Regions from separate parts of the Rhodococcus sp. NPDC003318 genome, predicted to be linked through region 2. Evidence: riboswitches for the same ligand, from Rfam matches in the RefSeq annotation. Region 2 holds a riboswitch; the other holds the start of a gene.
What was found. A riboswitch is a leader RNA that binds a small molecule or an ion and turns the genes downstream of it on or off. The one in region 2 is predicted to bind thiamine pyrophosphate.
Positions count from the first base shown of each region.

Region 1 (14,358 bases), on a different contig from region 2:
GGTCTCCACGCCGTCGGAGTACAACGACGACCTGACCTACAGCAAGGTCGGCAAGGACATCTCCTGCAACCTCGGCTCGCTGAACATCGCCAAGGCGATGGACTCGCCGGACTTCGCGCAGACCATCGAGGTGTCGATCCGCGCGCTCACCGCGGTCGCCGACCAGACGTCCATCGACTCAGTCCCGTCGATCCGCAAGGCGAACGACGAGGGCCACGCCATCGGGCTGGGGCAGATGAACCTGCACGGCTACCTGGCGCGTGAGCGGATCCACTACGGCTCCGACGAGGGCATCGACTTCACGAACATCTACTTCTACACGGTGGTGTTCCACGCGATCCGGGCGTCGAACGAGATCGCCAAGGAACGCGGCTCGTACTTCGCGGGCTTCCCCGAGTCGAAGTACGCGTCCGGCGAGTACTTCGACAAGTACACCGACCAGGTGTGGGAGCCGAAGACCGAGAAGGTGCGCACGCTGTTCGCCGACTCCGGCGTCCACATCCCCACCCAGGACGACTGGCGTGAGCTGAAGGCGTCGGTGCAGGAGCACGGCATCTACAACCAGAACCTGCAGGCCGTCCCGCCGACCGGGTCGATCTCGTACATCAACAACTCCACCAGTTCCATCCACCCGGTGGCGTCGAAGATCGAGATCCGCAAGGAAGGCAAGATCGGCCGCGTCTACTACCCGGCGCCCTACCTGACGAACGACAACCTGGAGTACTACCAGGACGCGTACGAGATCGGGTACGAGAAGATCATCGACACCTACGCCGCAGCCACCCAGCACGTGGACCAGGGCCTGTCGCTGACGCTGTTCTTCAAGGACACCGCCACCACCCGCGACCTGAACCGGGCGCAGATCTACGCGTGGCGCAAGGGCATCAAGACGCTCTACTACATCCGCTTGCGGCAGATGGCTCTCGAAGGCACCGAGGTGGAGGGTTGCGTCTCGTGCATGTTGTGACGCTTGCTAACGATTTTTCGAACGGAGTGAGGGCATCGTGAGCCAGAAGATCAAGCTGATCGACCGGGTGTCGGCGATCAACTGGAACCGGGTTCCGGACGAGAAGGACGCGGAGGTGTGGGACCGCCTCACCGGGAACTTCTGGCTGCCGGAGAAGGTGCCGGTCTCGAACGACATCCCGTCGTGGAACACGTTGACCGCGAACGAGAAGCAGCTCACGATGCGCGTCTTCACGGGCCTGACGCTGCTCGACACCATTCAGGGCACCGTCGGCGCCGTCAGCCTCATCCCCGACGCGCTGACCCCGCACGAGGAGGCGGTGTACACCAACATCGCGTTCATGGAGTCGGTGCACGCGAAGTCGTATTCGAGCATCTTCTCGACGCTCTGCTCGACCCGCGAGATCGACGACGCGTTCCGCTGGTCCGAGGAGAACCCGAACCTGCAGCGCAAGGCCGAGATCGTCCTCGAGTACTACAACGGCGACAGCCCGCTCAAGCGGAAGGTCGCCTCGACGCTGCTCGAGTCGTTCCTGTTCTACTCCGGCTTCTACCTGCCGATGTACTGGTCGTCGCGGGCCAAGCTCACCAACACCGCGGACCTCATCCGGCTCATCATCCGCGACGAGGCCGTGCACGGCTACTACATCGGCTACAAGTACCAGAAGGGCCTCGAGCAGCTCACGAAGGAGGAGCGCGAGGACCTCAAGAACTACACGTTCGAGCTGCTGTTCGAGCTGTACGACAACGAGGTCGAGTACACGCAGGACCTCTACGACGAGGTCGGGCTCACCGAGGACGTCAAGAAGTTCCTGCGCTACAACGCGAACAAGGCGTTGATGAACCTCGGCTACGAGGGCCTGTTCCCGAAGGACGAGACGGACGTCAACCCGGCGATCCTGTCGGCGCTGTCGCCGAACGCTGACGAGAACCACGACTTCTTCTCCGGCTCGGGATCGAGCTACGTCATCGGCAAGGCCGTCAACACCGAGGACGAGGACTGGGACTTCTGACCCGGCGCCTCGCACATTTCCGCGGTTGAAGGTGGCCGTCGTTCGGTTCACGCGAACGACGGCCACTTTCGGCCGTTTCGGGCACTTCACGCGTGTCGGTGTCGGGGCTAGCGTCGAACCTGCAGGTTCACCCACACGAGGAGGCGGCGATGAGTGGTCGAGTGGTGCACTTCGAGGTCCCGTTCAGCGACGGGGACCGGGCCCGCGACTTCTACAAGCAGGTGTTCGGCTGGAACTACCAGCAGATGCCGGAGTTCAACTACACCGGCGTCTCGACCGGCCCGACGGCCGAGACCGGAATGCCCGCCGAACCGGGCTACATCGGCGGCGGCATGTTCGAACGTGAACCATCCTTCCCTCAGGGCCCGGTGATCACGATCGACGTCGCGAGCATCGACGACGCGCTGGCGAAGATCACCACCCTCGGCGGGGAGCCTGTGGGGGAGAAGACCGCGGTGGGCGAGATGGGGTACGCCGCCTACTTCAAGGACACCGAAGGCAACGTCATGGGGCTGTGGGAGACGAAGACGTCCTGAGCCCTCGAACCGTCAGCGTTCGAACCACGCCTCCGCCGCGCCGCGCAGCGCCTTCTCGATCCGCCCGATCGAGCTGTCGTTGAGCGGCGTGGGCAGCGCGTCGGGGGCGAACCACCGGACCTCGAGGTTCTCGTCGTCGGCGGGGTGCGGGTCGCCGCCGACGTACCGGGCCAGGAAGCACAGGTCGAGATACTGTGCGCGGTCGCCGTTGGCGTGGGTCAACGGCGCGGTCACGTCGACGCTGGTGAGGCGAAGCAGCTCGACCTCGACTCCGGTCTCCTCGCGGATCTCCCGGACGATCGCCTGCCCCGGCTGCTCGCCCGGCTCGAGGATTCCGGACACGATCGCCCACCGCCCGTTGTCGGCCCTGCGGGTCAACAGGATTCGGCCCGTAGGGTCGACGACGACGGCGCTGACACCGGACAGCCAGAGCGGGGCCTGCCCGATGTGGGCGCGCAGGGCGGTGACGAACTCGGGGACCGGCATCAGACGCCGGACCTCACGGCGCGGGCGCGATCAGTTGGCATAGCCGTTGAGCGACGCGGTGAGGTCGTCGAGGATGCCGCGGGCGGCGATCACGCCGATGCCGGTCATCCAGATCTCGTCGTCGACGACGAAAACCCGCTTGTCCTGGACTGCGCCGAGACCCTCCCACAGGTCGCCGTCCATGATCGCGACGCCCTCGTCGCGTGCCTCGTCGCCGTAGAAGCTGACGTAGATGATGTCGCCCTCGGCCTTGGCGATCTCCTCCTCGCTGAGTTCGGTGAACCGGCGGTCGTCGGCGCCCTCGAGTCGCTGGAACGTGGGCCGCTGGACACCGGCGTCCGCGAGGACCTGACCGGAGAAGCTGTCGGGGCCGTAGACCCGGATGACGCCGGGCATGAACCGTACGACCGAGGCCTGCGTCTCCGAGGAGTTCAGTGAGGCGCCGGTGTCGACCGCGGCCGTCTCGTACGCGTCGAGCGCTGCGACGGCACTCGCGCCGCGACCGAGGGCGGTGCCGTCGAGCTTCAGGTTGTCCTTCCACGTCAGACCGACCTTCTCGGTGAACGTGGTCGGCGCGATCGCGCTCAGCTGGTCGTACAGCTCGGGTGTACGGAACTTCGAGCCGAGGATCAGATCGGGCTGCAGCGCCGCGATCTTCTCGAGGTCGGGCTCCTGCAGGGTGCCCACCGGCTCGACGTCGGCGATGGTCGCGCCGAGATAGGTGGGCTGCGACCCGACCGCTCCGGCGACCGCCGCGCCGACCAGCCGGTCCTGCAGACCCAGCGCGCACACCGTGTCGAGCTTGTCGGTGTCGAGCACCACGATCCGCTGCGGATCCGCCGGGACCACGGTCTCGCCTGCCGCGTGCGCGACGGTGCGGGTGGTGCCGGTCACCCCGGCCGGGTCCACGGGAGCCGTCGGGCCGCAGACGTTCTCGGTGTCGCGGTCGTTGCCCACCACGCCCGCCCCCGCGACGGCCGTGGTGCTGCGCACGATGCTGCTCGCCGCGTCGTCGGTGCCCGACCCGCCGCAGGCGGCCAGGACGAGCGCGGTCACGGCCAGCAGGGCGGCGGGGGCGGTTCGGCGGGCGAGTCTGCGCTCGGGCATGGTGCGGGGCATTCCTCTCGTGGTGGGACGGTCCGAGACTAACCGCGCTGCGGATCGACGCCGAATGCGTCGCCGAGGAGCGGATGCGCGCACAATGGGCTGATGGCTGTCCCGATGAGTCAGGTCCTGGGGAAAGCGGTCGGGGACCTGCGGCATCACCCGGCAGCGCCGCGCATCAGGGCGGTGCGCGACGGGACGGTCGTCGCCGATTCCCGGGACGCGCTGCTGGTGTGGGAGCCCGGACGCATCGTGCCCGGCTATGCGGTACCCGAGTCCGACCTGCACGTGCAGATCGAGGCGTCCCCGACCCGTTCGGCGCCAGTGGAGCCGGCTCCCGTGATCCTTCCGGGCACGCCGTTCGCCGTTCACAGCTGTCAGGGCACCGCGTACGACGTCGTGGCGTCCGGCGAGGTGCTCGCCGGTGCGGCGTTCCGGCCGGCCGACCCGGACCTGTCCGGGGTGCTTCTGCTCGACCTCGATCGGTTCTCCTGGATGGAGGAGGACGAACCGGTGTTCGGTCACCCCCGCGATCCGTTTCACCGGGTGGACGTTCGCCGGGGGTCGCGGCACGTGCGACTGGGACTGGACGGACTCGTGGTCGCGGAGTCGCGCCGGCCTGTTCTGCTGTTCGAGACGACGTTGCCCGCTCGCTACTACCTGCCGCGCGACGACGTTCGTCTGCCGCTGATCGAGAGCGGTACGCGCACCCGGTGCCCATACAAGGGGGAGGCCACCTACTACTCGGTGGCGGCCCTCGGCTCCGCCGGAATCGACATCGCGTGGAGCTACCGGACCCCGCTTCCGGACTGTCCGCTCGTCGCCGGACTCGTCGCCTTCCATCATGAGCGGCTCGACCTCACCGTCGACGGTGTGACCGAACCGCGTCCGCGTCGTGCCTGGTCACAGGACGACGACTGACCTGACGGGGCGCGAAGTACGACACTGGGTAGGACCGACTCCGCGGATCGTGGAGGGACGGTCTACGATTCGTCAGAGCGCAAGCCATGAGGATGTTCGCCTCGCAGCCCGGGGCCGGACGTCCTGAGCGAGCCTGCGGAGCGATCAAGGGCACAAACAGGAGGATCAGTGACTGCGGTAGCGCCCCAGCCAGTCCCAGAGCTGACGGCCAAACGGCCGTTCCCGGCGAGACTGGGACCAAAGGGCTCGTACATCTACAAGATGATCACCACGACCGATCCCAAGGTGCTCGGGATCATGTACATGGTGACGTCGTTCGCGTTCTTCCTCATCGGCGGCCTGATGGCACTGCTGATGCGCTCGGAGCTCGCGGTCCCGGGTCTGCAGTTCCTGTCGAACGAGCAGTTCAACCAGCTGTTCACGATGCACGGCACGATCATGCTGCTGATGTACGCGACCCCGATCGTCTTCGGTTTCGCGAACTACATCCTGCCGCTGCAGATCGGTGCACCCGACGTCGCGTTCCCGCGGCTGAACGCGTTCAGCTACTGGCTGTACCTGTTCGGTTCCACCATCGCGACCGCCGGCTTCATCACCCCCGGTGGCGCCGCTGACTTCGGGTGGACCGCGTACAGCCCGCTGACCGACGCCCTGCACTCTCCCGGTGTCGGCGCCGACATGTGGATCCTGGGCCTCGGCGTGAGCGGACTCGGCACCATCCTCGGTGGTGTCAACATGATCACCACCGTGGTCTGTCTGCGCGCCCCCGGTATGACGATGTTCCGGATGCCGATCTTCACCTGGAACATCCTGGTGACCAGCGTCCTGATCCTGCTCGCCTTCCCGCTGCTGACCGCCGCGCTGCTCGGCCTGTTCGTCGACCGTCACTTCGGTGCCCACATCTTCGACCCCGCCAACGGCGGCGTCATCCTGTGGCAGCACCTGTTCTGGTTCTTCGGCCACCCCGAGGTGTACATCATCGCGCTGCCGTTCTTCGGCATCGTCTCGGAGATCTTCCCGGTCTTCTCGCGCAAGCCGATCTTCGGCTACAGCGGCCTGGTCTACGCCACCCTGGGCATCGCCGCCCTGTCCGTCGCGGTGTGGGCGCACCACATGTACGCCACCGGCGCCATCCTGCTGCCCTTCTTCTCGTTCATGACGTTCCTCATCGCGGTCCCGACCGGTGTGAAGTTCTTCAACTGGATCGGCACCATGTGGAAGGGTCAGCTGACGTTCGAGTCGCCGATGCTGTTCTCGGTCGGCTTCATCGTGACCTTCCTCTTCGGTGGTCTGTCCGGTGTGCTGCTCGCCAGCCCGCCGCTCGACTTCCACGTCAGTGATTCGTACTTCGTCGTCGCGCACTTCCACTACGTGCTCTTCGGCACCATCGTGTTCGCCACCTACGCCGGCATCTACTTCTGGTTCCCGAAGATGACCGGCCGGATGATGGACGAGCGGCTCGCGAAGTGGCACTTCTGGACCACGTTCATCGGGTTCCACACCACGTTCCTGGTGCAGCACTGGCTCGGCAACGAGGGCATGCCGCGGCGCTACGCCGACTACCTGCCCTCCGACGGGTTCACCACGCTGAACACGATCTCCACGATCGGCGCGTTCATCCTCGGTGCCTCGACGCTGCCGTTCCTGTGGAACGTCTTCAAGAGCTACCGCTACGGCGAGGTCGTCACGGTCGACGACCCGTGGGGCTACGGCAACTCCCTGGAGTGGGCGACCAGCTGCCCGCCGCCGCGGCACAACTTCACCGAGCTGCCCCGGATCCGGTCGGAGCGGCCCGCGTTCGAGCTGCACTACCCGCACATGGTCGAGCGGATGCGCGCCGAGGCACACGTCGGCCCCGGACACGGCAACAAGCACGCCGTGCTCGAGGACGCGCACTAGGCGTCGCACGATGACAATGCGATGAGCGGAAGGCCCCGCCCGAGTTCCGGGCGGGGCCTTCCGCTTGCGAAAACCGCTCTTGGCACAATGGACGGCGAAACCCGTGGCAGTCGCCGCGGGATGGGAGGAGTTTCTCGGTGGGTTCGGAAGCCTCGGTGAAGTCGGGGACCACGGTTCTGGTCACGGTGACGGGGCGCGACCGTCCCGGCGTCACCTCGGTGCTGCTGGCCGCGTTGTCCCGGCACCAGGTCAGCCTGCTCGACGTCGAGCAGGTCGTCATCCGGGGTCGGCTGACCCTCGGCGTCCTCGTCGAATGCCCCTCCGACCCGGAGGCGCTGCAGGAGGCGCTCGAGGACGCGATGGCCACCGTGGGGATGACCGTCGACGTCGAGATCGGTGCCGGTGCGGCGGAGCGGCCGGCGCCGTCCACGCACGCCGTCGTCGTGCTCGGCAGCCCGGTGACGGCGCGTTCGTTCAGCCACATCGCCCGGGAACTGGCGAAGCAGGGCGCGAACATCGACTCCATCCGCGGCGTCGCCGACTACCCGGTGACGGGCCTCGAACTGATGGTCACTGCGTCCGACACCAGCGACGAGGCGAACGGGCGACTGCGCACCGGGCTCTCGGAGCTGGCGATGGTCGAGTCCGTCGACATCGCCGTCGAGCGTGCCGGTCTGGCCCGTCGCGCCAAGCGGCTCATCGTGTTCGACGTGGACTCGACGCTCGTGCAGGGCGAGGTGATCGAGATGCTCGCCGCCCACGCCGGGGTCGAGGACAAGGTCCGCGAGGTCACCGAGTCCGCGATGCGCGGTGAGATCGACTTCACCGAGTCGCTGCACCAGCGCGTCGCGACCCTCGCCGGGCTCGACGCCTCGGTGATCGACGAGGTCGGCCAGGCACTGGCCCTGACCCCGGGCGCCCGCACCACCATCCGCACCCTGCGTCGTCTCGGCTACCACTGCGGTGTCGTGTCCGGCGGGTTCCGTCAGGTCATCGAGGGCCTTGCCCACGAACTCGAACTCGACTTCGTCGAGGCGAACACACTCGAGATCGTCGACGGAAAACTCACCGGACGGGTGGTCGGTGACGTGGTGGACCGTGCCGCGAAGGCGGTCGCGTTGCGCAAGTTCGCCGCACAGGTCGGGGTGCCGATGGAGCAGACCGTCGCGGTCGGCGACGGCGCCAACGACATCGACATGCTCAACGCCGCGGGCCTCGGGGTGGCGTTCAACGCCAAGCCGGCGCTGCGGGAGGTCGCGGACACCGCGCTGTCGCACCCGTTCCTCGACGCGGTGCTGTTCGTGCTCGGCGTGACCCGTGACGAGGTCGAGGCAGCCGACGCCGTCGACGGACTGGTGCGCCGGGTCCCGCTGTGACCACCGGTCCGGATGCGGGCTTCGCGGCCCGGCACGCGGTGTTGGCGGCCGGATACGGCCACCGCGCCGATCCGGACGATCCCGCTCTGGTGCTGGCGATGCCGCTGGTGCTGCACATCCCGAAGACGGAGCCTCCGGCCCGGACCGAGGTTCTCGAGGCGGCCGCGGCGGCGACGGTGGCACTGTGCCTCGATCCGCGGGTCGGGGAGGGAACCGACGGCGAGCCGGGGCCGTGGCGGGACAACTATCTGGCGTGGACGGGCGCACGGATCCGCAAGGTGGCGCGACGCGCCAGGGGTGCCCAGTGGACGGCCGTGCAGGACGTCGACGGGGTGACGGTCGAGGTGGACGGTGCGCAGGCGCGCGCCTTCGTGCCCGGACGCGTCGGCGCCCTCGATCAGCGCGTCCGCAAACTTCAGATCGGCGGCACCGACCTCGACCACGACGAGCCTGGTGAACCGGAACCGGGATTGCCGGTGCTGTGGCTGAACGCCGAACTCGGCATGACGGTGGGCAAGGCGGCGGCGCAGGTCGGGCATGCGGCGATGCTGCTGGCCGGAGCGATGTCGGCGGCGCAGGCGCAGGCCTGGGCGTCGGCGGGCTACCGCTGCTCGGTGCGTGACGCGGACGCGCCGACGTGGGCGCGTCTGGTCGGGCTGGTGGACGCCGGCCGTGCGGTCGCCGTCCGCGACGCCGGGTTCACCGAGGTCGCGCCGGGCTCGATGACGGTGATCGCAACGCCGAACGTGCCCGCCGCGACCTGATCGCGGCGGGCACGCGGGACGTCAGCTGTCGAAGCGCTTGTCGACCGCCGCGGCGAAATCGACCTTGCCGGGCAGTTCCCCGGCCTCGGTGAAGGCGTCGGCGATCTCCTGCTCGGATGCGATGACGTCGTCGCTGAGGGTGATCGGCTGCTTGATCGAGCGGGTCCACGTGGTACGTGAGGCGTCCGGGCTGATCGAGGTCAGTTCGGCGTACTTGGCGGACCATTCGTCGAGGTTCTGCTCGGACCAGGCGGTGGCCGCTGCGTAGCGCGTGAGGAAGTCCTCGATCGCGGCTGTCCGGGAGGGGTCGGCGAGTGCCTGATCGGATGCGGCCCAGAAGTTGTAGCCGTTGGCGGCCTCGTCGGCGGTGGCGATCACACGGGCTCCGGATTCCTTCTCCGCGATCGCGGTGTAGGGATCCCAGGTGGCCCAGGCATCGACGTCGCCCTTCGTCAGGGAGGTGTATCCGTCGGCCGGGGAGACGAACACGGTCTCGATGTCGGTGCGGTCGAGGCCGGCCTTCTGCAGCTGCATGAGCAGATTGGCGTGGGCGGAGCTGCCCTTGAAGGTGGCGACCTTCTTGCCCTTCAGGTCGGCCACGGATCCGATGGTGGAGTCCTTGCCGACGAGGATCGCGTCCCCCTTGCCGGTGGCCTCGAGTGCGCCGACGATTTTGATGTCGGCCTTGGACGCGGCACCGAAGATGACCGGGGTGTTGCCGGTCTGTGCGAGGTCGATGCCTCCCGCGCTGGCGGCCTCGATGAGGGGGAGTCCGGCGGTGAAGGTGGAGAATTCCAGCTTGTAGGGCAGGTTCTCGAGCTGACCGGAGGCCTGCAGCAGCACCTCGATGGAGGTGGCCTTCTGGTCACCGACCTTGAGTGTGACGGCCGACAGGTCGACCGGTCCGGTGGGGGCTGCGGCGCTGTCGGAGTCGCCGTCCGATCCGCCGCATGCCGTGAGGGCGAGAGCGGTGGCCGCGGCCACCGCAAGTGCGGCGAGCCGACGCCGACCGGAGCGGCCGAGAATGCGAAGTGTCATGGGGGCTTTCTTTTCCAGTGATCGTGTCTCAGTCGGTGACGCCGAGCAGTGCGAGGAGTCTCGAGGTGTACTCGGTGGCCTCGACGCTGACGCGGCGGCGTGGTCGGGGGAGGTCGATGGGGACCTCGTGGGCGATGCGTCCGTCTTCGAGGACCAATGCGCGGTCTGCAAGCGCAACCGCCTCGGCGACGTCGTGGGTGACGAGCAGAACTCCGAAACCGTGCTCGGTGAACAGTCGGAGCAGCAGGTCGTGGACTGACAGCCGGGTCAGGGCGTCGAGCGCGCCGAACGGTTCGTCGAGGAGCAGCAGTGTCGGTTCGGCGACGAGTGCGCGGGCGAGTGCCGCTCGCTGCGCTTCGCCGCCGGAGAGCGTCAGCGGCCAGGCGTCGCGGCGGTGGCCGAGCGCGACCTCGTCGAGGACTCGTTCGACGTCGGCGCGTCTGCCCGATCGGCGTCTGCGGTCGGGCAGGCCGAGTTCGACGTTGGTTGCGACGTCGAGCCAGGGCACCAGGCGCGGTTCTTGGAACACGACCGTCGGGTGCCCGTCGGTGGTGATGTGGCCCTCGTGGTCGTCGGACAGTCCAGCGAGGGCGCGCAGCAGTGTCGACTTGCCCGAGCCGCTGCGGCCGAGGAGCGCGAAGATCTGGCCGCGGGGGATTTCCAGGTCGATCCCGTCGAGGACGACTCGGCCGTGGAAGCTTTTGCGCAGTCCGGTCACTCGGGCCGCGGGTGCCGTCGCGATGGTGGACTCGTCGAGGGTGTGGCTCATCTGTCGTACTCCTTCACAGGACGCCGGGACGCCATCGCAGCGCCCACACTTCGAGCCAGCGGACGAGCGCGTCGGTGATCAGTCCGAGCAGTCCGTACACCAGCAGGCCGAAGATGACGATGTCGGTGCGGAGGAACTCGCGGGCGTTGTTCAGATGTAGCCGAGGCCCTCGCTGGCGTTGATCTGTTCGGCGACGATCAGGGACAGCCAGGCGATGCCCAGGCTCTGTCGGAGGCCGACGAGGATCAGGGGGAGCGCACCGGGGACGACGAGGCGGCGGAGCCGTTCGGTGCGGCTCAGGCGCAGTACTCGGCCCAGTTCGAGCAGTTTCGGATCGAGCTGCCTGATGCCGGAGAACGTGTTGAGGTACAGCGGGAATGCGACGCCGAGCGCGATGAGGTAGACCTTCGGCTCTTCGCCGATACCGAACCAGATGATGAACAGGGGGATCAGGCCGAACAGGGGTACGGTGCGCAGCATCTGCAGTGGTGGGTCGACGACGTATTCGCCGATTCGGCCGATGCCTGCGACGACACCGAATCCGATGCCGAGGGCGGCGCCGAGCAGGAATCCGAGTAGGACGCGCTGACCGGAGACGACGAGGGCGTCGGCGAGCGCCCCCGACTCGAGGACCTCCAGGCCGGCTTCGAGGATCACCGACGGCGCGGGCAGGATCCGCTCCGACAGCACGCCGCTCTGGCTGCCGATCTGCCACAGGATGAGCAGTGTGAGTGGGGCGAGCGATCGGAGCACTCCGCGACGTCGGTAGAACGCGACGGCGTTGCCGGGTTTGCCCCGTGTGTTCACAGAGGTGGCGGGGCATCCGCTTCGGCGGTAGTCGTCACGGACATTCAACCCTTCGTTTCCGGCAGCCCACCGGGCGGTGGAACAGGGCGCCATCCTGCCCAGGGAGGGCCGGTCGCGGAAGGTTTGCGATCACGGTGATTATTTCGATTGCCGGGGTCGGCTTGGATCGAGACGACCCCGCGTCCTAAGGTGGGCCTCGTCCATCCAGCGCGGGAGCCCGAGCGTCGTCGGGCTGAGAGGGAGCACGGCTGCTCCGACCGTCTCACCTGATCCGGGTCATTCCGGCGTAGGGAGCAGCGCGATGTCCGTCGCACCGTCACATCCATCGGGGCCCGCACCGGCCGAAGCCGCCGAGCCGTCCCTCACCCTCGACACCGTCCCCGCCCGCACCCTCGGTTTCGGTGCGCAGGTCGGACTCTGGGGCAATCTCGGGATCTCACTCCTGCTCCCGGTCGCCGCGACCTTCGCGGTCCTGCCGGGGCAGTCGCTGCTGGCGACGTTGCTGGCCGTCGTGGTCGGCGCCCTGGTCGGATCCACCCTGCTCGGATTGTGCGCGGCCGCGGGTGCCTCGGTCGGCGCCCCCGCCATGGTGATGATGCGCGGGTTGCTCGGCGCACGGCTGTCGGCGTTGCCGACGGTGATCAACCTCGTGCAGTGCGTCGGGTGGGCGACGTTCGAGGTGTTCGTGATCGCGGAAGCCGCGGCGCGGCTGACGGACTGGCAGCGGTGGCCGTTCGTCCTCGTCGCCGGTGTGCTCGCGACGGTGATGGCACTGTACCCGCTGCGGGTGGTGAAGATCCTCGCCCGCTACGCGGTGTGGGCGGCGCTGGCGTCGACCGCGTACCTGCTGGTGAACGTCCTGATGAAGGATCTGCCGTCGCTCACCGACGGCACCTTCGCCGGCTTCTGGACCAGCGTCGACCTGGTGATCGCGATGCCGATCTCCTGGGTGCCGCTGGCGGCCGACTACGCCCGGCACTCCCGGTCGCCACGGGCCGCGTTCTTCGGCGCCACCGTGGGGTACGGCGGCGCGACGATCGCCTTCTTCACCCTCGGTGTCCTCGCGTTCGTCGCGTTCGGGCTCGAGCCCGGCTTCGACATCATCGGCAGCCTGCTGGTGCTGCCCCTGGCCGGTGTGGCCCTGCTGATCCTGCTCGTCGACGAGGTCGACGAGGCGTTCGCCAACATCTACTCGACCGCGATCAGTGCGCAGAACCTGCGGCCGTCGCTGGACCGGCGGTACCTCGTGATCGGTGTCGGTGTCGTCGCGACGCTGCTGGCGCTGACGGTCGACGCGTACAGCTACGAGCCGTTCCTGTTCCTGATCGGCGCCGTGTTCGTGCCGTTGACGGGGACCTTCCTCGCGGCGTTCTACCTGATTCGCCGGGGCACGTGGGACGTGTCCGCGCACGCACCGACGCGCTGGGTGATGTTGGTGCCGTGGGTGTTCGGGTTCGTCGTCTACCAGTTGGTGACGCCGACGTACTTCACCGGCTTCGGTTCCGGCTGGACGCAGTGGTGGACGAATCTCCAGTCGTCGCTGGGGATTCCGTCGACGGGCTGGTCGGCGTCGGTGGCCGCGCTGCTCGTCGCGGGAGTGCTGACCCTGCTGATCGGACTGGTGGGGTCGCGTAAGACGGTGCGGGCGTGAGTCTTTCGGCGCGTCTGCAGGAGAAGGGCCGGCCCCTGCTGATCGAGCAGCTGGCGCACCCGACGGTGACGGGCATCGCCTGCGGCGACCTGGATCCCGCGGCGTTCCGCGGCTGGCTCGAACAGGACTACCTGTACCTGCTCGACTACACCCGGGTGTTCGTGCGGCTCGCGTGGCAGGCGCCGGACGGACACCTCGGCTACCTGGTGGACCTGGCGCACTCGACACTGCACGAGGAGCTGAGCCTGCACCGTGAGCTGTCCGAGCCGTTCGGCGCCGACTTCGACGCCGCGGTGAAGAGTCCGCAGTGCGTCGCGTACACGGAGTTCCTGATCGATGCCGCCGCCGACTACGGCCGCGGACTGGCGGCGCTGCTGCCGTGCATGTGGGGGTACTCGGAACTGGGGGTCGCGCTCGCCGCGAACCCGCCCGCCGACCCGCGCTTCCGACGGTGGGTCGACACCTACGCGGACCCGGGGTTCGCGGCGTTGGCGCAGCGGTGCGCCGAGATGCTGGACGAGGCGGCCCCCGACGAGGCGGTCGCGGAGGAGGCGTTCATGACGGCGATGCGACACGAGCTCGCGTTCTGGGACGCGCGGTGAGCGCGGCGGCGGAGTCGTTGCTCGCGGGGGAGGCGGACCGGTGGCGGGCGATGACCGAGCACCCGTTCGTGCTCGCCACCGCGGACGGCATCCTGCCGGAGGCGGCATTCGACCGGTGGCTGCTCGAGGACCACGTGTTCGTCGTCGAGTTCCGGCGGTTCCTCGCCGGCGTGCTGACCCTCGCCCCCGACGAGCCGTCGCGGGACGTGCTCGCCGGTGGTATCACCGCGCTGACACCGGAACTCGGGCTGTTCCGGGCGGAACTCGAACGCCGCGGGCTCGACAGGGACGGTCACACTCCGAGCGCGGGCTGCCTGGCGTACACGTCGTTCATGATGGCGAGCCTGCACGACGGCTACGAGGTTGCGTCCGCCGTGCTCTACGGCGTCGAGAAGGCGTACCTGGACGCGTGGACCACCGTCCGCA
Region 1 is NZ_JBIAOU010000008.1:5,203-19,560, reverse strand. It holds gene nrdE (class 1b ribonucleoside-diphosphate reductase subunit alpha) at 1-967, shown strand, start outside; gene nrdF (class 1b ribonucleoside-diphosphate reductase subunit beta) at 1,005-1,979, shown strand; gene ACFYVR_RS14720 (VOC family protein) at 2,129-2,515, shown strand; gene ACFYVR_RS14715 (NUDIX domain-containing protein) at 2,528-3,001, opposite strand; gene ACFYVR_RS14710 (ABC transporter substrate-binding protein) at 3,032-4,108, opposite strand; gene ACFYVR_RS14705 (DUF427 domain-containing protein) at 4,211-5,026, shown strand; gene ctaD (cytochrome c oxidase subunit I) at 5,195-6,925, shown strand; gene serB (phosphoserine phosphatase SerB) at 7,063-8,301, shown strand; gene ACFYVR_RS14690 (peptidyl-tRNA hydrolase) at 8,298-9,065, shown strand; gene ACFYVR_RS14685 (ABC transporter substrate-binding protein) at 9,087-10,103, opposite strand; gene ACFYVR_RS14680 (ABC transporter ATP-binding protein) at 10,132-10,872, opposite strand; partial or broken gene ACFYVR_RS14675 (ABC transporter permease) at 10,886-11,679, opposite strand; TPP riboswitch at 11,879-11,989, shown strand; gene ACFYVR_RS14670 (purine-cytosine permease family protein) at 11,981-13,330, shown strand; gene ACFYVR_RS14665 (TenA family protein) at 13,327-13,932, shown strand; gene ACFYVR_RS14660 (hypothetical protein) at 13,929-14,358, shown strand, end outside.
Region 1: another riboswitch for thiamine pyrophosphate. It lies ahead of ACFYVR_RS14670 (purine-cytosine permease family protein); the one in region 2 lies ahead of thiO (glycine oxidase ThiO).

Region 2 (14,358 bases):
GGTCGAGTGTCAGGGACCCGGCCACGCAGTCGACTGCCGCGATCTCGCCCTTCCGCACGGCGAGCGACGTCTCGCCCATCGCGAAGGTGACGTCGAGGTCGAACTCGACCGTGCCGACCTCGGTTCCGTCGACGAGCACCGCCACCTCCGGATGGTGCCTGGAGGTGACGCGATACGGCTCGACGAGCGTGACGACGACGTCCTTCTCCGGTGCGGCGAGGGTGGCGCGGGCGGCGTCCGTGAGGGCGCGGTAGCGCGCCAGCCCCGTCAGGAGCAGCGGGTGCGGGTCCTGGTCGAGGAACCGCAGGGCGGCTTCGAGAACGCGCGCGTCGAGCAGTCGGGAGGCCGATCGCGGCAGCGGGTGTGTGCGGGGCACTCGGCCGGACACCAGGCCGGTCGCGGGGATCTGCGGCCGCATCCGGCCGGTGAGTTCGCCGTCGGGTGCCTGTTCGAACACCGCGGTGCGCAGGCTGGCGTCGTGATCGATGTCAGTCCTGGTCGTGGTCATGACGGTCCTCCTCGAAATTCTGGACGCCGGCGTCGCCGCGCGGATCCAGTCGGACGGTGTGGCCCGGTGCAGCGTCGGCGGGTTCGGCCCCGGACTCGGCGGGGCCCAGGGTCGGCCGGGTGTCGACGTGAGCGTTCACCCACCGGCGGCCCCGGCCGGTCCGGGTGGCCACCGCCACGGCCACGGTGGAGACGGACGCGACCGCGGCCACGGCCATGGCGTCGACGGGCGGGGCGCCGTCGTCGTTCGCGGAGTCCTCGTCGCTGGTGGCGGGCTCGGACGTCGTCCCCGGGTCGGTCGTGGACCCTCCGGTGGACGGGTCGGACGCCGTCCCGGTGGCGTTCCGCCCGGGCTCCGCGGTCGCGGCGGTGGTCGTCGCGTCCGCGTTCGGCGTGGTCGTCGCGGCCGGTGTGGTCTGGCCCGCCGGTCGATCGGATCCGCCGTTCCCCGGTGCCGTCTGCTCCGCTGTCGGTTCGACTGCCGCGCCGACCGGAGGGCCCGTCGGTGGCTGCGTCGGGTCGATCCGCCGGGGGATGTACGACCATGTGGGGACGGGCACAGTGCCAGGCTGGACGGGGGGAATGTCCCCCGGGATGCGTGGCAGGTCGTCGGGATTCGGCAGGTCGGGATCAGGCAGGTCGGGATCCGGTAGGTCGGGATCCGGTAGGTCGGGGAGCTGCAGGTCGGGGTCCGGTAGGTCGGGGTCCGGTAGGTCGGGGAGCTGCAGGTCGGGGTCCGGCAGGCTCGGAATGTCCGGCCAGTCCGGATCCTCAGCTACGGCCGCACCGGCCGCCGGTGCGAGCAGGACGAGGATCGGGGCGGTGGAGGCGAGCAGGAGCGCGGAAGGCCGGAAGGGCCGATGCTGCGACGTGGCGGTCCGCGGCGTCGGGGCAGCGCCCTGAGCACGTGTGTCGCGGGGGGACATTGTCGGCCTCGTTCGTCGTCGAGTGCGTGGTGTGGACACAGACGACGGTGCCACCGGTGAAGGCTCGTGCCATGCGTAGCCGGATACCCGAATCCGGATGTCCGCATCCCGAGGATCGGCGTGGTCGCGCTCTAGTCTGGTCGCATGGCAACCGCGGCGTCGGCAGTGTCCAGCTTCTACATCGCGTCCCCGGAGGGTGACACAGGCAAGTCGACGATCGCGCTGGGAGTGCTCCAGATGCTGTGCGGGTCGACGGCGAGGGTCGGGGTGTTCCGGCCGATCGCCCGGTCCGGGAACAAGCCCGACTACATCCTCGAACTGCTGCTCGACCACACCACCGTCGACCTGACGTACGAGGAGTGCCTCGGCGTCACCTACGAGCAGGTGCACGCCGACCCCGAACTGGCGCTCGCCGAGATCGTGGCTCGCTACCACGCCGTCGCCGAGCAGTGCGACGCGGTGGTGATCGTCGGCAGCGACTACACCGACGTCGCCAGCCCGAGTGAACTCGGATACAACGCCCGCATCGCGGTCAATCTCGACTCGCCGGTGCTCCTCGCCCTGCGGGGTTGGGGCCGGGCGCCCGACGACATTCTCCAACTCGGGCAGATCAGTGCGTTCGAGCTGCGGTCCCAGCACGCCCACCTGGCCGGTGTCGTCGTCAATCGTTGCGCCCCCGACGATCTCGATGCCGTCGCCGCCGCGATGGCCCCGATGCGGGTACCGGTGTGGACGCTGCCGGAGATCCCGCTGCTGGTGGCCCCGACGGTGGCCGAGCTCCTCGACGCCGTCGACGGCGAGCTCTACAGCGGCGACACCGAACTCCTGCAGCGCGAGGCCCTGAGGGTGATGGTGGGCGGCATGACCGCCGAGCACATTCTCGAACGCCTCACGGACTCCACCGTCGTGATCTGTCCGGCGGACCGCTCCGACGTGCTGCTCGCCGTGGTGAACGCCCATGAGGCGGAAGGATTTCCGTCGATCGCGGGCATCATCATGAACGGCGGCCTGCGTCCGCACCCCGCGATCGCGAAACTCATCACCGGCCTGCGGCCCAGCCTGCCGATCCTGACCACCGACCTCGGTACCTTCGACACCGCCTCGGCGGCGGCGACCGCCCGCGGACGGATCGCGGTCGGTTCCCAGCGCAAGGTGGACACGGCGCTGAGTCTGATGGAGCAGCGGGTCGACTCGTCCGACCTGCTGCGGTGGCTGCAGGTCGACCGTCCCACGGTGGTGACCCCACAGATGTTCGAGTACCAGCTCGTCGAACGGGCACGCGCACAGCGCAGGCACATCGTGCTGCCCGAAGGCGGTGACGACCGAATCCTGCGCGCCGCCGGACGGCTGCTGCAGCGCGGCGTCGCCGACCTGACCCTGCTCGGGGAGGAATCCGCGATCCGGCGTCGTGCGGCCGAGTTGGGCCTCGACCTTGACGGCGCGGTGGTGCGCAATCCGCCGGACTGCGAGTACACCGATCGGTTCGCGGAGGAGTACGCGCGGTTGCGGGCGCACAGGGGTATGACCGTCGACCGGGCCAGGGAGGTGATGACCGACGTCTCGTACTTCGCAACGATGATGGTGCACACCGGAATCGCCGACGGCATGGTCTCCGGTGCCGCCCACACCACCGCGCACACGATCCGCCCGTCGTTCGAGATCATCAAGACCGAACCCGGGGTGTCGACGGTGTCGAGCATCTTCCTGATGTGCCTGGCGGACCGGGTCCTCGCCTACGGCGACTGCGCGGTCGTGCCAGACCCGACGGCGGAGCAGCTCGCGGACATCGCGATCTCCTCGGCGGGCACCGCCGCCCGGTTCGGCATCGACCCGCGGATCGCGATGCTGTCCTACTCGACCGGCGACTCCGGCTTCGGAGCGCACGTCGACAAGGTGCGCAAGGCGACCGACCTGGTTCGGTCGCGTCGCCCGGACCTGTTGGTGGAGGGCCCGATCCAGTACGACGCGGCGATCGAGCCGACCGTCGCGGACGCGAAACTTCCCGGCTCCGACGTGGCGGGACGCGCGACGGTGTTCGTCTTCCCCGACCTGAACACCGGCAACAACACCTACAAGGCGGTCCAACGCAGCGCGGGGGCCGTCGCCGTCGGTCCGGTGCTGCAGGGGTTGAACAAGCCGGTCAACGATCTGTCCCGCGGCGCGCTGGTGCAGGACATCGTCAACACCGTCGCGATCACCGCGATCCAGGCGCAGGGCGTCTCCGCGGGGAGGAGTGGAGCGTGAAAGGTGCGGTGCTCGTTGTCAACTCGGGATCGTCGTCGATCAAGTACCAGCTCGTCGACCCCGACAGCGGTGACGCCGTCGCGGTCGGGCTCGTCGAGCGGATCGGGGAGCCGGACGGGCTGATCACCCACCACCATCGGGGTGTGGAACGGGAGCGCCGGGGCCCGATCACCGATCACGCCCGCGGACTGCGCCTGGCCTTCGGCATGTTCGCCGAGGACGGGGTGGACCTGGCGACGGCGGGGATAGCCGCGGTGGGGCACCGGGTGGTGCACGGCGGGGAGGTGTTCTACCGGCCGACGCTCGTCACCGTCGAGGTACTCGCCGAGATCCGCCGCCTCTCGGCGCTCGCGCCGCTGCACAACCCGGCCAACGCGATCGGAATCGAGAGCGCGATGGCCGCACTGCCGGACGTGCCGCACGTCGCCGTCTTCGACACGGCCTTCTTCCACACCCTGCCCGCGCCGGCGCGGACGTATGCGCTCGACCGGGACGTCGCGCGCCGACACAATGTGCGCCGCTACGGATTCCACGGCACCTCCCACCAGTTCGTGTCCGCCCGGGTGGCCGAGTTCCTCGGCCGCGACCTCGGCGAGCTGAACCAGATCGTGCTGCACCTCGGCAACGGCGCGTCGGCGTCGGCCGTCGCGGGCGGCCGGGCCGTCGACACCTCGATGGGGCTGACACCGCTCGAGGGGCTGGTGATGGGGACCCGCAGCGGCGACATCGATCCGGGGATCGTCATGCACCTGCGGCGCAGCGCCGGCCTCGACGTCGACCAGATCGACGACCTGCTCAACCGGCGGTCCGGCCTCAAGGGGCTCAGCGGCGTCAACGACTTCCGGGAACTGCGCAGGCTGATCGAGGCCGGCGACGCCGACGCCGCACTGGCCTACGACGTCTACATCCACCGCCTGCGCCGGTACATCGGCGCCTACCACCTGAGCCTCGGTGGCGCGGACACCATCACGTTCACCGCCGGGGTGGGGGAGAACGCCCCCGACGTCCGCGCCGACGCGCTGGCGGGGCTGACCCGCCTCGGCATCGAGATCGACGCCGACCGCAACGCCGTCCGCAGCCACGAACCGCGCGTCGTGTCCACCGACGACTCCGCCGTCACCGTGCTCGTCGTCCCCACCAACGAGGAGCTGGCGATCGCGCGGTTCGCCCGGGAGTTCGCGGCGTAGCGCGTCTCGCGAAAACCCCTGTGCACACGGGGATCGTCCCGTGCACACGGGTACTCGGCGCGCAGAGGCCGTGTGCGCGGCCCAACGGGGGTGTGCACAGGGGTTCTCGCACGGCCGGTCGGGGTGACGGTCAGCGCCAGGTGCGCGGGCGGATCCGGTTCGCGGTGTCGACGAGGGTGTAGCGGTGCAGCGGGTCGTCGGTCGCGCGGGCCAGCGCCCGCAGAGCCGCCTCGGTGCCGGTGCGCAGGCCGCGTTCGGTGAACGGGACACCGAGGATCGGTCCGCCGTCCGGACTCGGCGCGCGGCCGGCGGACTCGGCGCGCGGGACGCGGCCACCGGATTCGGTGCGCGGGACGGGGCGGGCCCGCACCCAGTCGAGCGCCACACCGAGAACGAGGGTGCGCATCTGCAGTGCCCGGCCCTCGTCGGCGGGCAGCAGGGCGACGCGGCGGGCGGCGTCCCGGATCGCGTCCTCCTCCAGCTCCGGGATCGGTGCCCCGGACAGCCGCGTCAGCGCCGCCGTCATCTGCGCGACGGTGAACAGCCGGGACGTCGGCGGGATCTGGTCGAGGGCCGCGACCGCGCCCGCGGTGTCGCCCCGGTCGGCGAGCTGACGGGACAGTCCGAAGGCCGCACTGACCACCCCGCGGTCGGTGCGCCAGACGACGCGGTAGTACTTCTCCGCGAAGGACCGCCACTGCCCGGGGTGGTCGGTGTCCCAGAATTCGAGGATCAGTTCGGCGGTCGCGGCCAGCGCCAGCTTCGGCGCGATCTCCCCGGGCAGGGCCGCCAGCGTCACGTCGAAACAGGCGACCGCGTCCTCGTACTCACCGGCGAGGAGCGCGACCATGCCGCGGTACCAGTCGACGCGCCAGTTGCCGCCCGTCGCCGGGGTGATCGTCGCGAGGACCCGTCCCGCCGCCTCGCCCTCGTCGAGGTCGAGCAGGGTCCGCACCTCGGCCAGCGCGATCTCCGTGGCCGAGCCGGGACTGCCGTCCACCGTCCGCTCGAGCCCGTTGGCGCGGGCGCGCCTGATCGCCTCCAGGGTCTGCTCCGGCTCGGCGTGCACCGTCGCGGCCAGCAGCGGCGCGCTCGGATCGTTCGGGTCGACGAGCGGAACCGACAGCGCGGCAACGACATCGTGAGCCGTGATCGCGCTGTCCTGCGCGCGTCCGCTGAGGTACACGTCGGTGGCGCCCACCGCCCAGTCCGTGCCGAACACGGTGCGGCCGGGACTGAACACCTCCGACAGCCCGGCCCGCTCCACTCCGCTCTGCTGCGCGAGTACCTCGCGCAGTACCCCGGTGAGCTGCCCGGCCGCGGCAGCAGCGCTCGGGAACCGGTGGTCCGGGTCGGGATCGGTGGCGCGCAGCAGGAATCGGTACAGCGACTCGTACTCCGCCAGCAGCGGGGCGTCCTGCGGGGTGGGGATGCCGTCCCGGTAGCGACCCCGCTCCGACGGCATGTTCAGGCACAGGACGGCGAGGGTGCGGCCGACGGTGTAGATGTCGCTGGCGACGGTCGGTCCCGTCCGGACGATTTCCGGCGCCTGGTAGCCGGGAGTGCCGTACAGGTACCCGAAGTCCTCGATCCCGGCCACCGCACCGAGGTCGATCAGCTTGACCTGGTCGTCGGTGACCATGATGTTCTCCGGCTTGAGATCGTTGTACGCCAGGCCGATCGAGTGCAGGTGCTCCAACGCGGGCAGCACCTCCAGCACGAACGCGATGGCCTGCTCGACCGGCATCCGCTCGGATCCGCGGCCCCGCAGCAGGTCCCGCAGCGAGCGGCCGCCGACGAACTCCATCACGATGTAGCCGACGCCGTCCGGCTGCGGATGCTCGACGAAGTTGAAGATCTTCACGATGCTCGGGTGTTCGACCTCGGCGAGGAACTGACGCTCGGCCAACGCGACCGCCTGCGCCTCGGCGTCCCCGGAGTGCAGCAGACCCTTGAGCACCACCCACCGGTCGCTGACGTTGCGGTCGACGGCGAGGTAGATCCACCCGAGCCCGCCGTGCGCGATGCAGCCCTGGACCTCGTACTGGCCTGCGACGATGTCACCGACCGCGAGACGGGGCGCGAAGTCGAACGCGGCGCCACAGGAGGGGCAGGTGCCCGAGGGCGCTCCGGCGCCGGACGGACCGCTGCGGCCCACCGGCTCGCCGCATTTCCAGCAGAATCGTTTTCGTTCGGCGACAACGGGTTCCGTCATCACCGCCGTCCTCGGGTCCGGCATCGGCACGGCCGGGACCTCGACGAGCCCGGCGCCGATGCGGCGTCGTGTGGTGGTGCGGGAGCGTTGCGTGCGACTGCGACGCCCGCTGCTGCGCGCCGAACCACCCGACGCGGCGGACGTGGCACCGGCCGCGGTGGTCGCCGTCTCCGGTGTGCCGGGTTCGGTCCGCGCGGGGCGAGCGGCCAGGGTCGGCTGCGGTGCGCGCGGATCCGGCGCGTCCGGTGCCGCGTCGTCCCGGTCCGGAGTGTCGGTCATCGGCGAGCTCAGTCCTCGTAGTGGGGGGTCGGGGGCGGCGGAGTGGGCCCGAAGGTCCCGAGCCAGCGGTCGTGGATCTGCTGCCAGGTGCCGTCGGCGCGGATCCGGTCGAGTGTGCCGTTCACCTGACGCACCAGGTCGGAGTCGGCCAGATTGACGCCGACGCCGTACGGCTCGGAACTCAGACTCGGCCCGACGAGTTCGAGATTCGGGTCCTGGGTGGCCAGGCCCGCGAGGATGGAGTCGTCGGAGGTCACGGCCTCGACCTGACGCTGCTGGAGCACCACCAGGCAGTCGGCCCAGTTGGGGACCGTCAGCACCGTCGCCTCCGGCTCCACCTGCTGGATCCGTTGCAGCGACGTGGTTCCCGCGGCCGCGCACACCCGCCGTCCGGCGAGGTCGCTGGCGTCGCGGATCCCCGACTGCTTCATCGCCAGCACCCGCTGCTGCGCCTCGAAGTACACGGTGGAGAACGCGACCTGGGTGCGCCGCTCACAGGTGATGGTCATCGTCTTGACGACCACGTCCACCGTCCGATCGGTCAGTGCCCGAACACGATCCGCCGAGGACAGCACACGGAACTCGATGCGGCCGGGGTCGCCGAGCAGGTCGCGAGTCACCTCGCGGGCGATGTCGACGTCGAAGCCCGCGATCATCCCCGTCGCCGGATCCCGGAAGCTGAACAGATTGCTGCTGGTGTCGATTCCGACGACCATCCGGCCGCGGGCCCGGATCCGGTCGAGCGTCGGCGTGGGGGCCGCGGTGCTCGGCGGCAACGGTCGCAGGCTCGCGGTCGGATCGCCGCAGTCCTCGGGCGGAGCCGACTCCGCGGGCGGCGGCGCGACCGCCGCCCCCGCGGGCAGCGGTGGATCGGTGTAGACGGTGTGCGCGGGCTCGGCGGGCGGCGACGTCGTGGCGCATCCGGCGACCGCGGCCACGGCGACCAACGCCACCACCGATCCCCGCAGGTGCCTGCGCTCCCGTCCGTGCCGCCTCACTGGTACTCCCGCAGTCGTGGCCAGAAACCGATCACGACCCCCGCGACCGCAATCGCCGCCAACACCAGTGTGCCCGGTGCCAGGGCGGTCAGGGTCCCCACCGCGCGCTCCACTCCGCCGCGCAGTTCGGTCCGGGTCCGCTCGATCGCGTCGGTGAGTTTCGCGTCGGCGACGGCGTACAGCGCGGCCGAGTCCGTCACGGACGGGCCGATCGCGACGACGGACGCACCGGCCCAGTCGCCGCGCCCGAGGAGCGCCATCAGTCGCCGGTGCGCGTCCGCCCAGGCGGTACGCGCCTGCTCGGCGTCCGCGACCTCGCCCGCCGCTGCTGCATGATCGTCCCGCGCGTAGTCGTCCAGCACCGTCCCGAGGGCGGCGAGATGCTCCCGGAACTGGGTGTCGTAGCGGCCGGTGAAGTCGCGACGCACCAGCCCGAGGGTCTCGTCGGCGCGCGCCTGCTGCGCCAGGATCCGCCCGGTCGTCAGATCGCTCAACGGCCGGGCCCCCTCGTCCAGCGCCCGACCCGTCGCGGACGCCGACAGCAGCCCGGCGATCACCAGCCAACCCAGCGACGACGCCACCGCCAGCGACGCCAGCACGACGCCGAGACTGATCCTGCGCCGCGTCCACCGGGCGAGCAGCACCTGCGCCGCCACCAGCGCGGCCAGCGTCACGATCAACAGGGCGATCGCCGGCCACGGCGGGGTCGCGAACTCGTTCTGGATCCGCACCACCAGTGCCGTCTGCACGGTGTGCAACCGTTCGGCCAGCGGCAGCAGCGTCGCCTGCATCAGCGCCGACGCCTCACTCAGGTACGCCGACCCGACCGGATGCCCGTCCCGGTTGTTGGTGCGCGCCGTCTCGACCAGACCGGTGTACACGGGAATGCCCGCCGACAACTGGGCGAGCAGATCACGCGAGAGCGCGTCGGAGTGCTCGAGGCCGGCGGCCGCGTCGACCAGGTCCGCGGACGCCTCCCCGATCGCCTGCGTGTAGCGGTCCCGCACCGCCGGCGGTTCGACGCCGCCCGAGATGAAGGCCGTCGTCGCGGAGGCGTCGGCGATGGACAGGGCGCTGTAGAGGTCCTGCGCCGCGTACGCGCGCGGCTCGACCTCGGCGTGCAGGAGGTCGAGCGTCTGTTGCCGGTCCGCCACCTGGATCGCGGCGACCGCACCGGAGACGATCGCCGCCGCGATCAGGCCGGCCCCGAGCGCCGTCATCCGGGCCGGAGTGGTGCGCAGGAACGAGCGGATCCGGGTCGCGGCAGTCGGCTCGCCGCCGGACACGGCACCGGGCGGCTGCGTCGACGGGACCACCCGAACAACCACCCGCGGATCCCTTCGCATCTGGCTCGATCGGCTGACAGAGGGCAGCATATAAGCAGTAAACGCGCTTCGGGTTCCGTGACTGGCTATCTTCGAGGGCACATGGTTCGTCTCACGTACGGCGTGAGGCCGGTGGAACACGGATGGGTGAGCGAAGTCGATGCGCGGTGACGGGGACGGCTGGGCGACGAGCGGGGACGGCAGTCGCTACTGGGGACGGTTCGGTGCAGCCGGGCTGTTGCTTCGTGCGCCCGCGCCCGACGGGGGATCGGCGGTGCTGCTCCAGCACCGTGCGGCCTGGAGCCACCAGGGCGGAACGTGGGCGCTGCCGGGCGGTGCCCGCGACTCCCACGAGACCACCACCCACGCCGCAGTCCGGGAGGCGGAGGAGGAGGCCGGGATCGCCGCCGACCTCCTGCGGGTGCGGGCCGAGCGGGTCACCGCCCGCGCGGGCAGCGGCGACTGGACCTACACGACCGTCGTCGCGGACGCCGACACCAGGCTGCGCACGGTGCCGAACGGCGAGAGCACCGAGCTGCGCTGGGTACCCGAGGACCGGGTCACCGACCTGCCGCTGCACCCCGGCTTCGCGGCCAGTTGGCCCACCCTGCGCGCCACTCCGATCCGTCTGCTCCTCGACACCGCCAACGTCCTCGGGTCGCGGCCCGACGGCTGGTGGCGTGACCGCGCCGTCGCGACGGGCCGGCTGCTCGCCGAACTGGCCGCCACCGTGCCGCGCACGATCGAACTCCCCGACGGCGGCTTCGGATGGCTGCCCCGTGTCGAAGCCGTCCTCGAGGGACAGGCCGCCGCCGTCGCCGGGGTGGACACGCGGGTACCCGTCCACGTCGCGGCCGGCAGCGGCGACGACGCCCTCGCGCAGCTGGCCGGCGGCGCGGGGATCGGCACCACCCTCGCCGGCATCGTCGAGGAGCTGACCGCGGTGGTCACCGCCGACCGCGAACTGCGGGACCGGCTGCCCGACACGGTGCTGCGGCTGTCGCCGTCGACCGTCCTGTCCTGGCTGGGCTGAGGGTCGACGGCGACCGACCCCGGGCGGTCAGGCCGTGGCGGCGGCGTTGCGGTCCAGGGCGTCCGCGAGGGAACGCGCCGCGGCCTGCGGGTCACGGGCCTCGGTGATGGCCCGCACGACGACGATCCGGGTCCCGCCCGCGCCGAGGACCTCCGGCAGCCGCTGCTCGTCGATGCCGCCGATCGCGAACCACGGCATCGTCGGCTGGGACTCGGACACCTGACGGATCAGGTCGAGCCCGGACGCGGCCCGGCCGGGCTTCGTCGGGGTCGCCCACACCGGTCCGGAGGCGAAGTAGTCGACCCCGTCCTCGATCGCGGCGAGCTGGGCCTGGGCCCGGCTCCCGGTGGAGCGGCCGATCACGACGTCCGGCCCGACGACGCGACGTGCGTAGTGCACCGGCAGGTCGCCCTGCCCGAGGTGCAGGACGTCGGCACCGGCCGCGAGCGCGAGGTCGGCGCGGTCGTTGACGGCGAGCAGCGCCCCGTGCCTGCGGCACACCGCGGACAGTTCGGCGAGCGCCGCCAGTTCCTCCCGGGCCTCGAGCCGGCCGAACTCGCGTTCGCCCGCCGACCCCTTGTCCCGGAGCTGGATGATGTCGACGCCGCCGGACAGTGCGGCGTCCGCGAACTTCGCGAGGTCGCCGCGTTCGCGGCGGGCGTCGGTGCAGAGGTAGAGGCGCGCAGTGGCGAGACGCTCACGCGGCGTCGGGCGTGGACCGGCATGCGAGGTGGGCACCCGTCCAACGGTAGTCTCTTGAGTGATCGAAAGTGACACGGGAGTCCCGGCGGACGCGGGGCTGAGAGGGGGCACGCGGGCCCCGACCGTCAGACCTGACCCGGATCATGCCGGCGCAGGGAGTGAGGTGGAGTGGTGAGCAGAACCGTTGCGGTGGTCGGCGGCGGCGTGATCGGACTCGCGGTCGCGTGGCGCGCCGCCCGATCCGGGTGGGCCGCGACCGTGTACGACCCGCGCGTGGGGTCGGGTGCGTCCTGGGTGGCCGGGGGCATGCTGGCACCGCTGTCCGAGGGCTGGCCCGGTGAGGACGACGTCCTCGCCGTGGGTGCGGCGTCGCTGGACCGGTGGCCGGAGTTCGGGACGGAACTCGAACGGGCGACGGGCGAGACGCTGTTCACGTCCCAGAGTTCGATGACCGTCGCCCTGGACGCCGCCGACGCGTCGGACCTGCGCACCGTCGCCGAGTGGCTGGACGGCCGCGGCTACCGGCTCGACCTGCTCACCCGGGCGCAGATCCGGGAAGCGGAACCGTCGCTGGCCCCGACCGTCCGGCTGGCGTTGCTCGCCGCCGCCGAGTTCGCCGTCGACAACCGCGCGCTGGTGCGGGGCCTGCGGTCGGCGGGCGAGGCGGCCGGTGTGCGCTTCGTCGCGGAGACCGTCGCCGACGTCGAGGCACTGCCCGCCGACCAGGTCGTGATCGCCGCCGGGACGGCGTCCACGCGGCTGTGGCCGGGGCTGCCGGTCCGTCCCGTCAAGGGCGAGGTGCTGCGGCTGCGTCACCGGCCGGGTGTCGCGCCCGCGCCGACCCGGACGATCCGCGCCAGCGTCCACGGCCGTCCCGTCTACCTGGTGCCGCGCGGGGACGGACTGGTGGTCGGCGCCACCCAGCACGAGTCCGGGGACGACACCGCGGTCACCGTCGCCGGGGTCCGGGACCTGATCACGGACGCGCAGACGCTGATGCCGAGCATCGGCGAGTACGAGCTGTACGAGACGGCCGCCGGGCTGCGGCCGATGAGCCCGGACAACCTGCCGATCCTGGGCCGGGTGTCGGAGCGGGTGGTGGTGGCGACCGGGCACGGACGCAACGGCATCCTGCTGACCCCGCTGAGCGCGGACGCGGTGGTCGCCGCGCTGTCCGGCACCGACCTTCCGGAGGCGGCGGCGAGCCGACCCGACCGGTTTCGGCACACGAGTGCCGACGCAGCAGTGCACGCGAATGCCGACGCACCAGTGAGGAAATGATGACGAACAGGGTGAACATCGGGATCACCGTCAACGGCGAGGACCATCAGCTGTCCGAGGAATTGACGGTCGCGCAGTTGCTCGAACACCTCGGACTGCCGCAGAAGGGCATCGCGGTCGCTGTGGACGGGGCGGTGTTCCCGCGGGCGTCGTGGGACCGGACCGTCGAGAAGGGTTGGGAGATCGAGATTCTCACGGCGGTGCAGGGTGGCTGAGGGCAGCGTGGCCGACAAGCTGACGATCGCGGGCCGGGTGTTCGGGTCGCGTCTGATCATGGGCACCGGCGGTGCCGCGAACCTGACGGTGCTCGAGGAGGCGCTGGTCGCGTCCGGCACCGAACTGACCACGGTCGCGATGCGCCGCGTCGACGCCGCGGGCGGCACCGGGGTGCTCGACCTGTTGCGACGGTTGGACATCGCGCCGCTGCCGAACACCGCCGGCTGCCGCGGGGCGGCGGAGGCGGTGCTGACGGCGCAGCTCGCGCGGGAGGCACTCGAGACCGACTGGGTCAAGCTCGAGGTCATCGCGGACGACCGCACCCTGCTGCCCGACGCCATCGAACTCGTCAGTGCCGCGGAACAACTGGTCGACGACGGGTTCACCGTGCTGCCGTACACGACCGACGACCCGGTGCTCGCCAAGCGGCTCGAGGACGTCGGTTGTGCCGCGGTGATGCCGCTGGGTGCGCCGATCGGGACCGGGCTCGGGATCTGCAATCCGCACAACATCGAGATGATCGTCGACGCGGCCGGGGTTCCGGTTATCCTCGACGCCGGCATCGGCACCGCCAGCGACGCGGCGCTCGCGATGGAACTCGGCTGCGACGCGGTGCTGCTGGCCACCGCGGTCACCCGGGCGAAGAATCCGGTGCTGATGGCGTCCGCGATGGCGTCGGCCGTCGCGGGCGGTCGACAGGCACGGTTGGCGGGCCGGATACCGAAGCGGTTCTGGGCGCAGGCGTCCTCACCGGAACTGTAGGGCGCACCGCGAGCCGGTCGGTTTTCGTGACCGTGGAGCCCTGCCGGGAGGGCCGCGCGGCGGTAGGCTCGACCACGTGAGCGATCAGCACAGTGGCAGCGACGGCGCCGGTCGGGAACCGGGCGCATTCGAGCTGGCCGCACCCGAGACCATCGACGTCACGCCGGAGATCGACGAGATCGGCGAGTTGCTGCGCAAGTCGGGGCGTGCCCGGCCCGACGACGGGCCGGAGGCGCCGTGGCGGCACGGCTACCCGTACGACAAGAAGATGACGCGGCGTCAGTACGAGCACCGCAAGCGGGCGCTGCAGATCGAACTGCTGAAGCTGCAGGCGTGGGTCAAGGAGAACGACGAGAAGATCGTCATCATCTTCGAAGGCCGGGACGCGGCGGGCAAGGGTGGCGCGATCAAACGGTTCACCGAACACCTCAACCCTCGCGGCGCCCGCGTGATGGCGCTCGAGAAACCGACCGAACGCGAACGCACCCAGTGGTACTTCCAGCGGTACGTCGCACACCTGCCCGCGGGCGGGGAGATCGTGCTGATGGACCGGTCCTGGTACAACCGCGCCGGGGTCGAGCGGGTCATGGGTTACTGCTCACCCACCGAGTACCTCGAATTCACCCGCTCCGCACCGGAATTCGAACGGATGCTGGTGCAGTCGGGCATTCACCTGGTGAAGT
Region 2 is NZ_JBIAOU010000013.1:124,188-138,545, reverse strand. It holds gene ACFYVR_RS19780 (hypothetical protein) at 1-508, opposite strand, end outside; gene ACFYVR_RS19775 (hypothetical protein) at 489-1,433, opposite strand; gene pta (phosphate acetyltransferase) at 1,578-3,677, shown strand; gene ACFYVR_RS19765 (acetate kinase) at 3,674-4,864, shown strand; gene ACFYVR_RS19760 (tetratricopeptide repeat protein) at 4,995-7,358, opposite strand; gene ACFYVR_RS19755 (glutamate ABC transporter substrate-binding protein) at 7,367-8,326, opposite strand; gene ACFYVR_RS19750 (hypothetical protein) at 8,353-9,684, opposite strand; gene ACFYVR_RS19745 (NUDIX domain-containing protein) at 9,842-10,714, shown strand; gene thiE (thiamine phosphate synthase) at 10,742-11,452, opposite strand; TPP riboswitch at 11,480-11,591, shown strand; gene thiO (glycine oxidase ThiO) at 11,588-12,697, shown strand; gene thiS (sulfur carrier protein ThiS) at 12,697-12,912, shown strand; gene ACFYVR_RS19725 (thiazole synthase) at 12,920-13,675, shown strand; gene ppk2 (polyphosphate kinase 2) at 13,809-14,358, shown strand, end outside.